DNA from 3 places in the Paenibacillus sp. FSL L8-0333 genome. Region 3 is predicted to be linked to each of the others. Evidence: predicted binding sites of a transcription regulator. Region 3 holds the regulator's gene; each other region holds the start of a gene.
The links. Region 3 encodes LexA, which represses DNA repair genes until DNA is damaged. Its sites were predicted from a motif close to CGAACATATGTTCG; they were not measured.

Region 1: a site for LexA is predicted at 1,760-1,773, ahead of NYE72_RS23030 (ImmA/IrrE family metallo-endopeptidase). Genes of this name have one in related genera too.
Region 2: a site for LexA is predicted at 2,166-2,179, ahead of addB (helicase-exonuclease AddAB subunit AddB). Genes of this name have one in related genera too.

Annotation. Positions count from the first base shown of each region.
Region 1 covers NZ_CP150186.1:5,143,977-5,148,327, forward strand. Annotated here, with positions in the region: gene NYE72_RS23010 (cytidine deaminase) at 148-564, opposite strand; gene NYE72_RS23015 (NucA/NucB deoxyribonuclease domain-containing protein) at 671-1,102, shown strand; gene NYE72_RS23020 (hypothetical protein) at 1,184-1,333, opposite strand; gene NYE72_RS23025 (YjfB family protein) at 1,483-1,659, shown strand; gene NYE72_RS23030 (ImmA/IrrE family metallo-endopeptidase) at 1,823-2,374, shown strand; gene NYE72_RS23035 (hypothetical protein) at 2,441-2,602, shown strand; gene NYE72_RS23040 (hypothetical protein) at 2,686-2,832, opposite strand; gene NYE72_RS23045 (hypothetical protein) at 2,942-3,277, shown strand; gene NYE72_RS23050 (sigma-70 family RNA polymerase sigma factor) at 3,723-4,217, shown strand; gene NYE72_RS23055 (hypothetical protein) at 4,214-4,351, shown strand, end outside.
Region 2 covers NZ_CP150186.1:5,270,900-5,275,250, forward strand. Annotated here, with positions in the region: gene addB (helicase-exonuclease AddAB subunit AddB) at 1-2,034, opposite strand, end outside; gene NYE72_RS23590 (class I SAM-dependent rRNA methyltransferase) at 2,878-4,302, opposite strand.
Region 3 covers NZ_CP150186.1:3,841,989-3,846,339, forward strand. Annotated here, with positions in the region: gene NYE72_RS17150 (HAD family hydrolase) at 1-626, opposite strand, end outside; gene NYE72_RS17155 (hypothetical protein) at 661-1,182, opposite strand; gene NYE72_RS17160 (DUF896 domain-containing protein) at 1,232-1,441, opposite strand; gene NYE72_RS17165 (LysM peptidoglycan-binding domain-containing protein) at 1,551-1,964, opposite strand; gene lexA (transcriptional repressor LexA) at 2,216-2,842, shown strand; gene NYE72_RS17175 (L,D-transpeptidase) at 3,020-3,358, shown strand; gene NYE72_RS17180 (hypothetical protein) at 3,511-3,891, shown strand; gene NYE72_RS17185 (hypothetical protein) at 4,111-4,351, shown strand, end outside.

The DNA.
Region 1 (4,351 bases), 1.3 Mb from region 3:
TTAAGTTATAGTATGGGGACAATAGTGACATGAACTCAGCGAATGGACATGAAGTTGTAAAATAAGTTGGGACGATATAAGGAACTGCTGAATAATTTCACGGCTCAACAAAAAAAGGAGCTCAGCGGCTCCTCATTACTTTTTTTCTTATCTCGTGTACCTTAAAGGCAATAGCTCAGTGATTTCATATTTAGCTAATCGGTCATCCTCCGATACAATTATCTTGCTGTCTATTCCGTAATCCGCAATTAACTCTCGGCACATGCCGCAGGGAGAGACTACTTTAATCTCTTTTTCCTCGCTGTCTGGATCAGAATGCCTTACCGCAACAATCGTATCAAATTCCTTATAACCTTCGGATATCGCTTTGCCAATCACCATCGCTTCTGCACAGACTGTAATCCTCCCCATGCTGGCTTCCACATGTACCGCTGTAAAAATCTCTCCTGTTTTAGTACGAAGCGCTGCACCCACATGATGACGCCCCCATTCATAACGTCTGGTAATTATATCTTCGGCAGCCGTAATAAGCGTCTGATCCTCAATGGTAATTATGTACTCCATATCCAGTTACGTCCTCCTTTATTTTACCTAATTATATTAAATCGCACTGAATTATGATATAAGATATACTATTTTAAGTGCCAAAAAAGGAGGAGCAGAATTGAAAGTGAAAAAATGGATCTCCAGTCTCATCATTGTTGCATTACTTGCTTTGGCTAGTTACTGGTTTGAACAAAACGGAGAGCCTACAGACCCCTCGTCTCCATCCAATTCGAGTGTTGTTCAGCTAACCTTCCCATCAGACCGCTATCCTGAGACCGCCAAGCATATTCAGGATGCCATTGCGAAAGGTGAATCCGCCACATGTACGATTAACCGAGAGCAGGCTGAAGAGAACCGCAAAGAGTCCTTAAAAGGGATCCCTACTAAAAAGGGATATGACCGGGATGAATGGCCAATGGCTATGTGTGAGGAAGGCGGCGTTGGTGCCGACATTGAATACATAACGCCAAGCGATAACCGCGGGGCAGGAAGCTGGGTTGGCAATCAGCTGGAGGATTATGCAGACGGAACCCGGGTGGAATTTATGTTTAAATAACGATCTGTCTGACCATCCCCAGGCAACAGAATAGCCCCACCTGGCATTCGCCAGACGGGGCTACACTTCACATCAGCTAACTTAGAATAAGCAAGCTTTAGTGATGATAACCAGCAAGATGAAAAGTACCAGGATTGCTCCTGTAGAAGTCCAAGGACTACACACCGGACCTACTGATGCTGGACTTACTACCGGACCTACGTTACAACCACAACCATGTTCCATACCCATTTTCAATTCCTCCTAATGATTAATGACTACAGCACAAGATATGTAAAAAGGAGATAAGCCGTTTGGGCGAATTGGCAAACAAATGCCAATCACCTAATGAATTGAAGGCGGACAGTCGATAAACAGGATATACACAAAGGAGGTGCAATATGGATATAGCTGCATTATCAATGGCAATGAGCCAAGCATCCTTAGCTCAAAATGTTGGGATACAGGTCATGAATATTGCCAAGAATCAGGCTGAAACCCAGAGCCAAACTATGGTGGAAATGCTGGGCAAAAGCGTTGCTCCGAATTTGGGAAAAACACTTGATATTAGTGTGTAATTGCTTTATGCTAAGGGTACATGAGAACTAACGTTCCTATGTATCCTTAGACTTTTTTTACTCTACATAGCCCTTCGGGCTTTTCTTTTGCGCATTTATGCGAACATACGATCCCATTAGTGATTTATTAGTGATTTTAAACGAGGTGAATAAGTTGGAGAACATGAAATCATATTATCAAATGACTGTGCTTGAGAAATGGACGGAGGATCTATACAAGCGATTAAATCTTCATCAGCCTTCGCAAATTTCAATATCGTATATTGCAGAGCGGCTTAATATCTGGGTTCATTATTTGGATGTGAGAAGCAAGAGCATTGAAGCGTCTGCAGGAATGTACAGCCTGTTTATCGACAACCGCCTTCCAGCCAATCTTCAACGGCTAGAGTTTCTTCATGAACTGTGTCATCTACTTCGCCATGGCAGCGATAATCAGACCTTGATGCCAGAGCATTTCACGCGAGCACAGGAGGACGAATCAGAGCGTTTTATCTTGTATGCGGCGATGCCTTACTCCATGATCTCCCGCATGACATTGCCTGAGCAACGGGAAGATGCCATCTCCTATCTTGCAGCAGAATTCCAAGTACCTGCCGAGCTGGCCTTACAGCGGATTGATCAAATCCAAAGACGTGTGTTCCAAGGGCAATTATTGGCCGTGATGGGAAGAAACGAAGAACGACTGACACATATTCGCAACGGATCACGGAGATAATAAGCTTAGTTGCAATAGTTCTCTGCATATTCATTTATGGTGGAATTTCTCGTGAGGGGGAACGACATGGAAGCCATTAAAGTAATTGAATTATTACTGACTCATCCGGATTATAATGTAGATGCAGTACACCCCGAAATCCCGGATTTTGTGGGCATTGAGACGATTGAGGTGGATCACGAAACGGGGACCTTCTCCATTTTATTGCAAGAACCCAAAGAAGACTAAAAGAGAATCATTATTCTTCATAAGTTAAAAGGCAGCAAATATAGTATGTCCCGGCAATTCTTCGTTCGCCTACGCCTGGATTACTATCGGTATTTGCTGCCTTTTTGTATTACACAACCCCAAATTAAAAACCATAAGATTTTCATCCCCGGCAGCCTCGGACTTGCCTGGTTTTCCAGCACCTTAATTCGCTGCTCCAGCTCCAGTATTTTCTCTTCTTCCTGCGTCATATTCTTACCTCCTTTCTTATTTGTACATTTACAAGATATCTATGAATGACATAATAGTCCCTGTATATTATCTTATACTATATACAAATTATCTATATGGAGGGAATTAATGAAGAAAAATACAAAATTAATCTTCATCGTTCTAATCCTTTTAATCTGTGGAATAACATCCTTAGCCCTCCACTCCTTCCGAAATCATATGAACAGAGAAGTCATTCATTATCTAATAGAGACGAGAAATTATAAGAAGGAAGATTTTTATAAAGTATACACCCAGATTGCCAAAGCTCCCCTCGTAAGTACCACGGTGATTTTTGCAGACGAACCCTACGCAAGATACTTTTATCGAAAAGAAAATGGAAGGATCTATCAATACAGCAGGGCTCCTGTTAAAGGTAATGATCCTAGCTATACATATAAACATATCGAAGAGGATCTCCAGTGAAGGAGTCACTCTATTAAAAAGACGCGTTTGTCCAGCAGTCAGCACTTGGTGCTTGGGCAAATGCGTTTTTTTTGATCTCCTCTGTTCTAAATAAGTAACCATCGTTTGCGTAGACAATATTGGCGTGCTGCTTAGCAGCTATCGGACACAGTTGATCTTATGCGTAGCATAACCCTCCATTTCGAAGTGTAACGGACCCCATCGCCTTTATTGGCATGAGCAACACCTTACAAGGCCCACTTTTTAAGGAATAGCGTCACTGGGGTCCGCGAACCTGCTCAAAAGTCTATTTATATGCAAATAACGACTTCTGAGTCCATAACCCTCTGGCGATAATTTATGAATAGGCATCATCTACTCTCAAACACAAAGAAATTTTCTCAGGAACAAAATGTGACCTAATGCCGTCCTAAATGGTGTTATAGGTAAAGGGGGGCACAGTATCATGCAGCGATCCATGACCCGGCCGGGAAATCATGTGATGAAGAGTTACGAAATCTACGCAGATATGCTTTTCCGGATCGCTTTGGTCCATCTAGGCAGCCGGCAAGATGCCGAAGAAGCCACTCAGGATACCTTCATCAAGCTAATAGAAAAAGCGCCAAAGTTCAAAGATGCCGAACATCAGAAGGCATGGCTGATCCGGGTAATCACCAATCATTGTAAAACACTACTGGGCAGAGGCTGGCGCAAGCGCGAGGTTAAGCTGGAGAGCGCTGAGCCAATTGCGGCAGACAGCCCCGAGGATTGGGCTCTGCTGCAGTTAGTTATGGCGATGCCCATGAAGTATAAAACCGTAATCCATCTTTATTATTACGAGGACTACCCCATCCAGGAGATCAGCAAGATTCTGCAGATTAGTCAGTCTGCCGTGAAAATGAGACTTCAGCGGGGACGGCAACGGTTAAAACTGGAGCTGGAAGGAGCGGAACCACAGTGAAGGAAGATCAGTTTCGAACATCATATAAGAAAGCGGTGGATTCGATGAAGCCAGGTGAAGAAATGAAAAAAGAATTGTTCGACAAAATGGAGCAGCGGCAGGAGCGGAAACGTCCGCGCAAGACGGTTTATATC
Region 2 (4,351 bases), 1.4 Mb from region 3:
GAGAGCTTTGCCCTCATCATCTGCTGTAGCGTAGCTAATCCAGAGCTTTCGGCTTCCTGTCGTTAGCGCATTATAGATCAGAAACCGCTCGTCCAGCAGTTTACGAGAAGCGCCGGGAGCAAGCTCCATTCCAGCATTCTCTAGTACGGAGCGTTCACCTTCCGAGAGAATTCCATCTTCCTTAAACTGCGCAGGCACAACACCTTCATTAAATCCAAGCAAAAAAGCGTATTTAACCCCCGTTGGGCGAGTCCGATCCATATTGCCGACCAATACTTGATCCAGTGCGGGCGGAACTAGTCCCATTTTAAGCTCAGCAAGTCCTGTCTCTAGAACTCCGGTGAACACTTCAAACTCAAGTCTTTCATTGCCCATCATTTCTACTATCTGATCTAGCAGATCAAGTACCGCACCCCACAACTGGCTATGTTCCCTAGCCTTCTCGGGTTGGCCCTTCTCCATAGACTTAACACTGAGTTTCTCCAGCTTTCGTGCAACATCCGTCTCTTCAAGCAGCTTGTACATTGCCGTACATAGTTCAAGGCCGCTACGGCTTTTCTGGATTCGTTTCTCAAAAGCAAATAATGGTCCTGTTATACTAGCACGGCATCGTTCCATAGTAGCAAGCAGTTCATCATCCATCTGTCTGCCGCCTTCCAGCGACAAGCTAGGAATACCTTTCCATGAGCGGCCATCCGTCCAGCGATACCCTTGAATCCCACAAGCCAGCACATAGTTTTCTAAAGCATCCATATCCTCACGTGTAATACTACCGTCTAGCGGAAGCAAAAGCTCCGTCTTTACGCAACGGAATACATCCTCGTAACGCCAGCGACGACGCACTACATCCAGCGCGGAACGTATAAATTCCACTAGCGGATGATGCAGCTCATTTACCTTCTGGTCCAGAAAAAATGGCACTCCGTAATCTTGGAACAACGGTTGGATCAGCTGCTCGTAATCGCCAATATTGCGCATCAATACAGCCATTTCGCCATATTTTGCACCTTCATCACGCGCCAGTCTAGTCATTTCGCGCAGTGCTCCCTCAACCTCTGCTCTGTGCGAAACTGCGGCGCCTATGGATATAGCCTCTCTTGCCAGTTCATCCGCACCTATCCAGGCCTTCCGGCGATCATATCCCCGTTCAAGGTGAGCAAGTACTGGACTTTCTTCAAAACGCGGAAGAACCGTTGGCTCCAGCAGCTCGTCCCACACATCAATGCCCAGCTCTTCAGCTATTCCACGCAGTTTAATGTAAGTAACCGCAGTGGGGTGAAACAATTCAAGCTCATTCAACTGATCTCCATATGGGTAAGGACGATCAATTGTAAGCGAAACGGTCAGCTTCGAAGCTTGCTGCATCAATTCTCGAAGCACTACGAATTCCTGCGGAGTAAATCCATGGAATCCATCTACCCAAATCTCCGCCCCGCGAATGTAGGAGGAATCAGGAATATGCTCAGCCAGTTCTGCTAAACGATCCTCTTCATCGATATAGAGACGTGACATTTCCTTCTCTAAATCGCTGAATACCAGCTGCAAATCATCCAGCTTACCCTCAAGAATAGGACTTCTTGCAATAGCTCCTCGCATAGCGGACAACTGCTCTTCTAAATCAGTGGAACCCAAACAGCAACGCTTCATCTCCGTGTGCAGTTGGTTCAGACGTTCCACAAAACCCGGTCTGTCTGCTGAGGCACCGAACAATTTCAGTTCCTCTTTGCGACGACTGATGATTTTGTAAATTAACATTTTCTTACCTTCATCACTGATTGGCAGACTTGCACTGCCACCAGTTTCCTGCTTCACACGATAGGCAAGCCGCGAAAAACTCAGTGTCTGCGCCCGAAGGCTTCCCTTCACATTCCCTACGGTCAGAAGCCCCCGTTCTGCTCCAAAAGAACCTTGCTCTGGCACAAGAATAATAATCGGCGCACCAAGCGGTTCCTTCTCTAAGGAAGAAGAGATAGATTCCCATATTTTTGTTGTCTTGCCACTGCCCGAGCGGCCTAGTAAAAAGGTTACCGACATAAATGATAGACTCCTTCCGTAGCGGAGAAAATATATAAATTACAAGGTGAAATATCCACCTATTGATTACACTCCAATTAAAAAAGTTCAGTGATTCCTCGTCCCTTCAGTATATCATAACCACACTAATCGGAACATGTGTTTGCTAGTATTTTCTAATGTTTTACAAAGGATAACAGCTACGAGTACAAATAAAAAAAAGCAAACCTCCGGATTTTGGCGGCTTGCTTTTTAGAGTGTTTAGTTTGTTTTTAATGCCAGATGTGCAACGTTAGATTAGAGCTGCCAATGTCGGAGCATAGGGTCAATGTTAGACTGTTCGGTGTTCGGTGTTCAGTGCTCAACGTTCAGCGTCCAGCATCCAGCGTTCGTCATTCGGCATTCGGCATTCGGCGTTCAGCGTTCAGCGTTCAATACTCAACACTCAACATTAGCACTCTACGCCTATCGTTTTGTAATCCGCATTCCGCATATCATAATTCAATAAGCATCATTCGTTGTTTACCATTTAGTATTCTGCGTTCAAATTGCACATTTTCGGCTAGGCTTGTTTCATTAATTACTTACGGACCCAGAAGCCGTTATTCGTGGATTCAGTGCTGTTTTGGCAACTTTTCGGACCCCATTGACGCTATTCTTCGAAAATGTGTTGCATTACGGGTGTTTTAAGAGCAATAGCGCCTTTGGGGTCCGTAAGAATTCAATAATAGGCTGTTTACGCTAAATAGAGTCATCTGAGTCCGTTGGCAACTACTTGCCTTACAGTCGACTCACGGCCACCCTACGTCCAGCCCTTTTATCCTATTTGTTACTTGGCACTGTAAACCTTTTTGACCTTCAGGCTTATTTTTTACTCCGCACTTCAAAAATCGCAAACTTCAGATAGTGTCCTTCGTTAACGCCAAGTATTTGTGGGTGGTCTTTGCCTGCGGCCCGCCATTCCACAAGTCTCAACACCTTGCCAGCATCTTTAGCTGCATCGGCAATCGTTTCGAGGAACAGATCTGGCTGCATATGGTAAGAACAGCTTGCGGTAACCAAATAGCCGCCTTCGTTCACCAGCTTCATCCCGTGCAGATTGATATCCTTGTAACCACGGCAAGCGCCAGCTACTGCACTTTTGGTTTTGGCAAACGCCGGAGGGTCCAGGATGACTACATCCCAAGTTCTTCCTCCACCTGCCGTCATCGGCTTGGATGTGTCGGTTTTGGCTGTTTTGCCTCCGGATTTAGGATTTGCAGCAGCTGCTGCCGTCTCTGTTCCACTTGCAACTGTCGCCCGTTCAGAACGTTCCTCTAGTCCTTTAACCTGATTCCGTAAATATGCAAAAGCATCATCCACTACGAATTCAACACGATCGCTAAAGCCGTTCAGCTCCACATTCACTTTGGCACTCTCAATGGCATGCGCTGAAACATCGAGGCAGGTTACTTTTTTCGCGCCATACTTGCAGGCATGCAGCGTGAAGCTGCCCGTATGTGAGAAGCATTCCAGCACTGTCGCACCGTCCCAATAAGGGAACGTTACATGTTTACCGCTCTTATTAACTGGCAAGGTCTGTAGCGAACCCTCCTCAGTTTCAATTTCCTGTAGCGTAATGCCGCTTCGTCCTCCCCAGCCTTTCATGAGCGGAGCAATGGAAGCTCTATTCTCACGTTGGTCAAAGAAGTAACCTGTCTTCTGGCCTTCTTCAATATCAACGACCAGCTTCAGGCCATTCTCACTCACAGTTACATGCCGTGGACATTCCCCATACAGCAAACCCGTTGTCTGCTCCATACCTTCAAGCTCGCGCACACTAACATCACTGCGCTCATAGATTCCGCGCGGTGCCATAACCTGCACCAATGCTTCGACGATTTCTGCACGCCGCTTGTCCATTCCGAGCGTAAGCAGCTGCACAACCAAAATATCTCCGAATCGATCTACAATAAGCCCCGGCAAAAAGTCCGCTTCACCATAAACTAAGCGATAAGCATCCGCACCCGGAAGGAACCGATTTCTGTGTTGCAGACAATTCGCAAACCGTTCTGCAAAAAAGGCTGTGTCCATGATCGCAAGCGGTCCCTGTGATACAATTCTTACCCGAATCTGTGAGGCTGGATTGTAATATCCCACGGCCAAAAATCGGCCCTGATGATTAAGGACATCTACTAATCCCCCCGCTTCCGGATTTCCTTCTACCGATGCGACTTCACCTGCATAGACCCATGGATGGCCCTGTTCCAGTCTTTTTTTGCGATTGCGTTCTAAAATAACCGATGGCAATGACTTCAACTCCCTGTTTTTCTAAAAATGTTTTTATACATGTCCCATG
Region 3 (4,351 bases):
ATAACCGCTTGCTCAGGAGTTACATCAAGAAGCTCTAAAGCATGCAGGAAAATTTCCTTATCCGGTTTGCCTTTACCAAAGCTTCCGGAAATCACAATATGATCAAAGAAAGGAATTAACTCTGGCACACCATCTAGTTTTTCTTGTTGCAGTGCAGGACAGCCGTTCGTAAGTAGCAAAAGCTTCACTTGACCCCGTAACTGCTCCAGTACATGCATTGTTTCTTCATAGATGTATGGACGTTTTCTGCGCTCTGCTGCGAATTTAGTTGCCAAGGTCTCAGCTAGTGCTTCGTCTTCCACCCCTAAGGCTGCAAGTCCGCGACGCCAAGACTCTTTACGATATACCGGTGCAAGCTGCTCCAATTGACGGAATTCTGGTTGTTCACCTGCCGTAAAGTTAGCCCAGAGTGCTTCATATGGATTAATTCCGATCATCTTTGTAAATGGGAACGTCTCATAAGATTCATACAAGCTACTTGCTTCCTTACGAACTGCAACTTCTAGTTCTTGTGGATCAATCGTATCCCCGGCGGCTTCACAAGCAGAACGAAATGCTTCTTCGACGCTCCGATCATCCCACAGCAATGTATCATCAAGGTCAAATAGTACAGCAGAAATTGGCATTACAGGTCTCCCTCTCCCTTTAACTGGTCTAGTTCTATTCGTGAACTACTTCAATGTTGTGAGCTTTAGCAAATGCTTCTAATCGTGTACTCATCGCATTAGTATCATAGCGATTCATAAGTCTTGTGAAAATCCATTTCGTACGTTTCCCTTTGTGCTTAATGACTACAGCTCCACGCGAAAGGGTGATTTTCTCAATATCTGCAGCTGGAAGCCCGCGTTCGCGATTGAATTTAATAGTAGACAGTCTTGCTTTTTCCACCTTCAAGTACGGACGACGGAAGAACAATAGCGCTGCCAGCAAATAGTACAGTACTACTCCCAACCAATTAGCCAGCATGCCATTTCCTTTGGCCTGATCAATAGAACCAACTACCCAAAACATAGTGCCAAGTATCACTAACACTACCGGAAATGCAATGTTGCGACCTTTAAAGACTTCGGCATTCTGGGTAGGAGATTTAGAGGCATAAATCGTATCCTTGCCTTGTTTCTTTCTTTGCTTGTTGATTTGCTGTGTGTTGCGTTGAACCATTCTTTCCCAAGAACGGGCCATGTGCGTTCCCCCTAGTCATCCTGAAATATCTATGAAAAGGAACAGCGAGCTAATGTTTAAGCCCCTTGTTACCTTGTTCATGCTCATCGTTATCTACTACTTCAATAGTATTTAATTGTGCTCGGAAGTTATTGCGGATATTCCCCAGGTAAATTTCACGAAGCTTGGCGCGTTCCGCCACTTCCTCTTGATTAAGGCCTACGCTCTTCTGTTTGCGTGCCAATTCGTTAATTCGCGCGACCAACTCATCAATATTCAATACTTTCCCTCCCCCTATAAATTAATTCTAACTCTGCCATGAGAAAAAGAGCTTGTCAAGGTCTACTCCCTGCAAGCTCTAATGGTCATTCTATTATGTTCTCAGAAAATTAATAAATAGGTAAAGTAAGTATGTCTCCAGCGTTAATTTGACTACTCTTAATCCCACTTGAACGTTTAATTCCTTCTATATAAACAACTGTCTTCATATCAGCCGGTTTATTCTTAAGGGCAATACTCCATAGTGTATCTCCACGTTCAACCACAATCCGCTTCTCTTCCTTCATTATAGTCGTCGATCCTGCAAATACATTTCCCACTACTGTTAGGCCAGAAAATACTAGCACGATAATCAATATTAACTTAATAAAGAAGTCCTGACGGAACAACGAAATCATCCCTCCTAGCAAACGTTCCGTTATCTCTTTCACCTTAGCGGAATTACGGGCAACGTCATTATGTCCTAAAGATTCAACCACTGGGGCCTTATCGTAGATGCTGCGGTATGTACTGTATTTTAGCATAATTATCATCCTCCAAACACTTGTTCTTACTTTCGAATTCATAATAACACGAACATGTGTTTTGTTCAATACTATTTCAGAACAATTGTTCTCTTTTTTTTGAGAGACTCAAGTGGTACATTTTATTATCATTTGTCTACCATTTTTTAACTCTAGCAGATTAATATTTATAATAGTTAGAACTTATGTTTGTGCGAACGGTAGTTCTATGTTATAATTTTCCCAAACATTACTATATGGGGTTGATTCCAATGTCAAAGATTTCAAGTCGCCAGCTGGCGATCCTGGAATTTATACGAAGCGAAGTCCGCAGCAAGGGTTATCCACCTTCCGTCCGGGAAATTGGAGAAGCTGTTGGCCTTGCTTCCAGCTCCACAGTTCACGGTCATTTGGACCGGCTTGAGAAGAAGGGACTTATTCGTCGAGATCCAACGAAGCCACGTGCAATAGAATTACTAGGCCAAGAGGATTCAGAGAATGTTCACCAATTCGCCCAGACCATCTCACGGATTCCTGTCGTAGGTAAAGTTACCGCCGGGGTACCTATCACTGCTACAGAGAATATCGAGGACTACTTCCCACTTCCTACTCACTATGTAGGTGACAACAAAGTATTTATGCTGTCAGTTATGGGTGATAGTATGGTGGATGCTGGCATTATGAATGGTGATTATGTAATTGTTCGCCAACAACAAACAGCGGACAACGGAGATATCGTTGTAGCCATGACTGAAGAAGATGAAGCAACCGTTAAGACCTTTTACAAGGAACGTGATCATATACGGCTTCAGCCGGAGAATCCAGCTTATGAGCCTCTTCGCCTTAATCGCGTAACTATTCTCGGAAGAGTCATCGGATTGTTTCGAGATATCCACTAAGTATGCACTCCTACCATAAAAGGCTGTTCCGCAAATGCGGAACAGCCTTTTTTCTGTGTATTTTGCTTTCTCAACCACTAACGAACATTTGTTCTCGTTCGCTAAAATGGGCATTTTCTATGAATAACCGTTTAGGCGTTCTGCTCATATCCTAATTAGAAAGGAGTGTTGTGCATAATGCCAAATTACCGAATTATTGTAGATCTGACCCAACGAATGTTATATCTTCTGGACAATGATATTGTGATTAGAGGTTTCCCTGTCGGCATTGGTAAGATGTTAACCCAATCCCCAGTGGGAGAATTCACGATTATTAACAAACAACCCAATCCAGGCGGTCCCTTTGGTGCCTTTTGGATGGGACTGTCTAAACCACACTACGGGATTCATGGAACGAATGATCCTTCCTCCATTGGGAAAGAGGTATCCCACGGCTGTATCCGGATGTACAACGAGGATGTGTTAACACTCGCAGCTATCGTCCCTATAGGAACACGAGTAACGATAAGGAATTGAATTCGCTGAGGACGTCACAGCCCCCAAATCACCATATACAGAATGGGGGTCATTACATAAGTAAGTATTTTTTCATTAGCATACTAGGAGTTTGGTGATTATATGTCGAATATTGTTAACAGGATTGCAAATTGAAAAGGATGTGTTTAGTTTTGAATAACTCAAAAATTAGAACCCTCGTCGATTTTAAAGTCGATGCACTGGGTAAGCTGTCCGGTTTACTTTTAAATGATGAACAAGCTAGTGGAAAAAAAGTGAATTTGCTCACCTCTTTTGGCAGCATTCAGGGAATCGTCTCTCCAGCCGTCTCCAACAAAGAGGATGTATTTGATTTAAAATCTTTGATGGATGATGTAATAGTAGACGAATACATATCTTATTTGGGAGCAGAACACCCTGATAAAAATTTCAGCTATAACTTTGTTGTCCTCAATGACGTTACTGTAAGACCTTATGCTAGTTATGGGACTCCGATCGAATACAAACAGCTGATTGTTTATACCGATCATATCACTGCCTTCAATTTTCTATAGGTTACATACTTACCTTAAAAAGCACCCTTGCAGCAACCCCCAATTTTGCGCCATTTGCAGAATCGGCAGGTTTCTCCGGGTGCTTTTTTTGGGCTAATTCCGAAGCCGATCCTATAATTCCACGAATTTCCCTTTTAAAAGATACTAGTGGGGATCATTCAGGCATATCTTTCAATAAGCAACAATTTGAGTCTAATGAGATAACTGGGAGGTGATTATATGCTGATTATCTTAGTGTACTTATTTGCTATTTTAGGAGTTGTTTTAATTCTAAGTGCCGCCATTATAAAATTGAAAACGCTATCCACTTCATCTGATATTTCTATGCTAGTTAATGCGGCTGCATCCTTTAACATCATTTTCACCAAAACATTCATTCCCCCCAATCAATCTCACTTGATCGCACTTAACGAACCTAATAAAAAATTAGCAATAGGCACCAGAAATCCGAAGAACAACA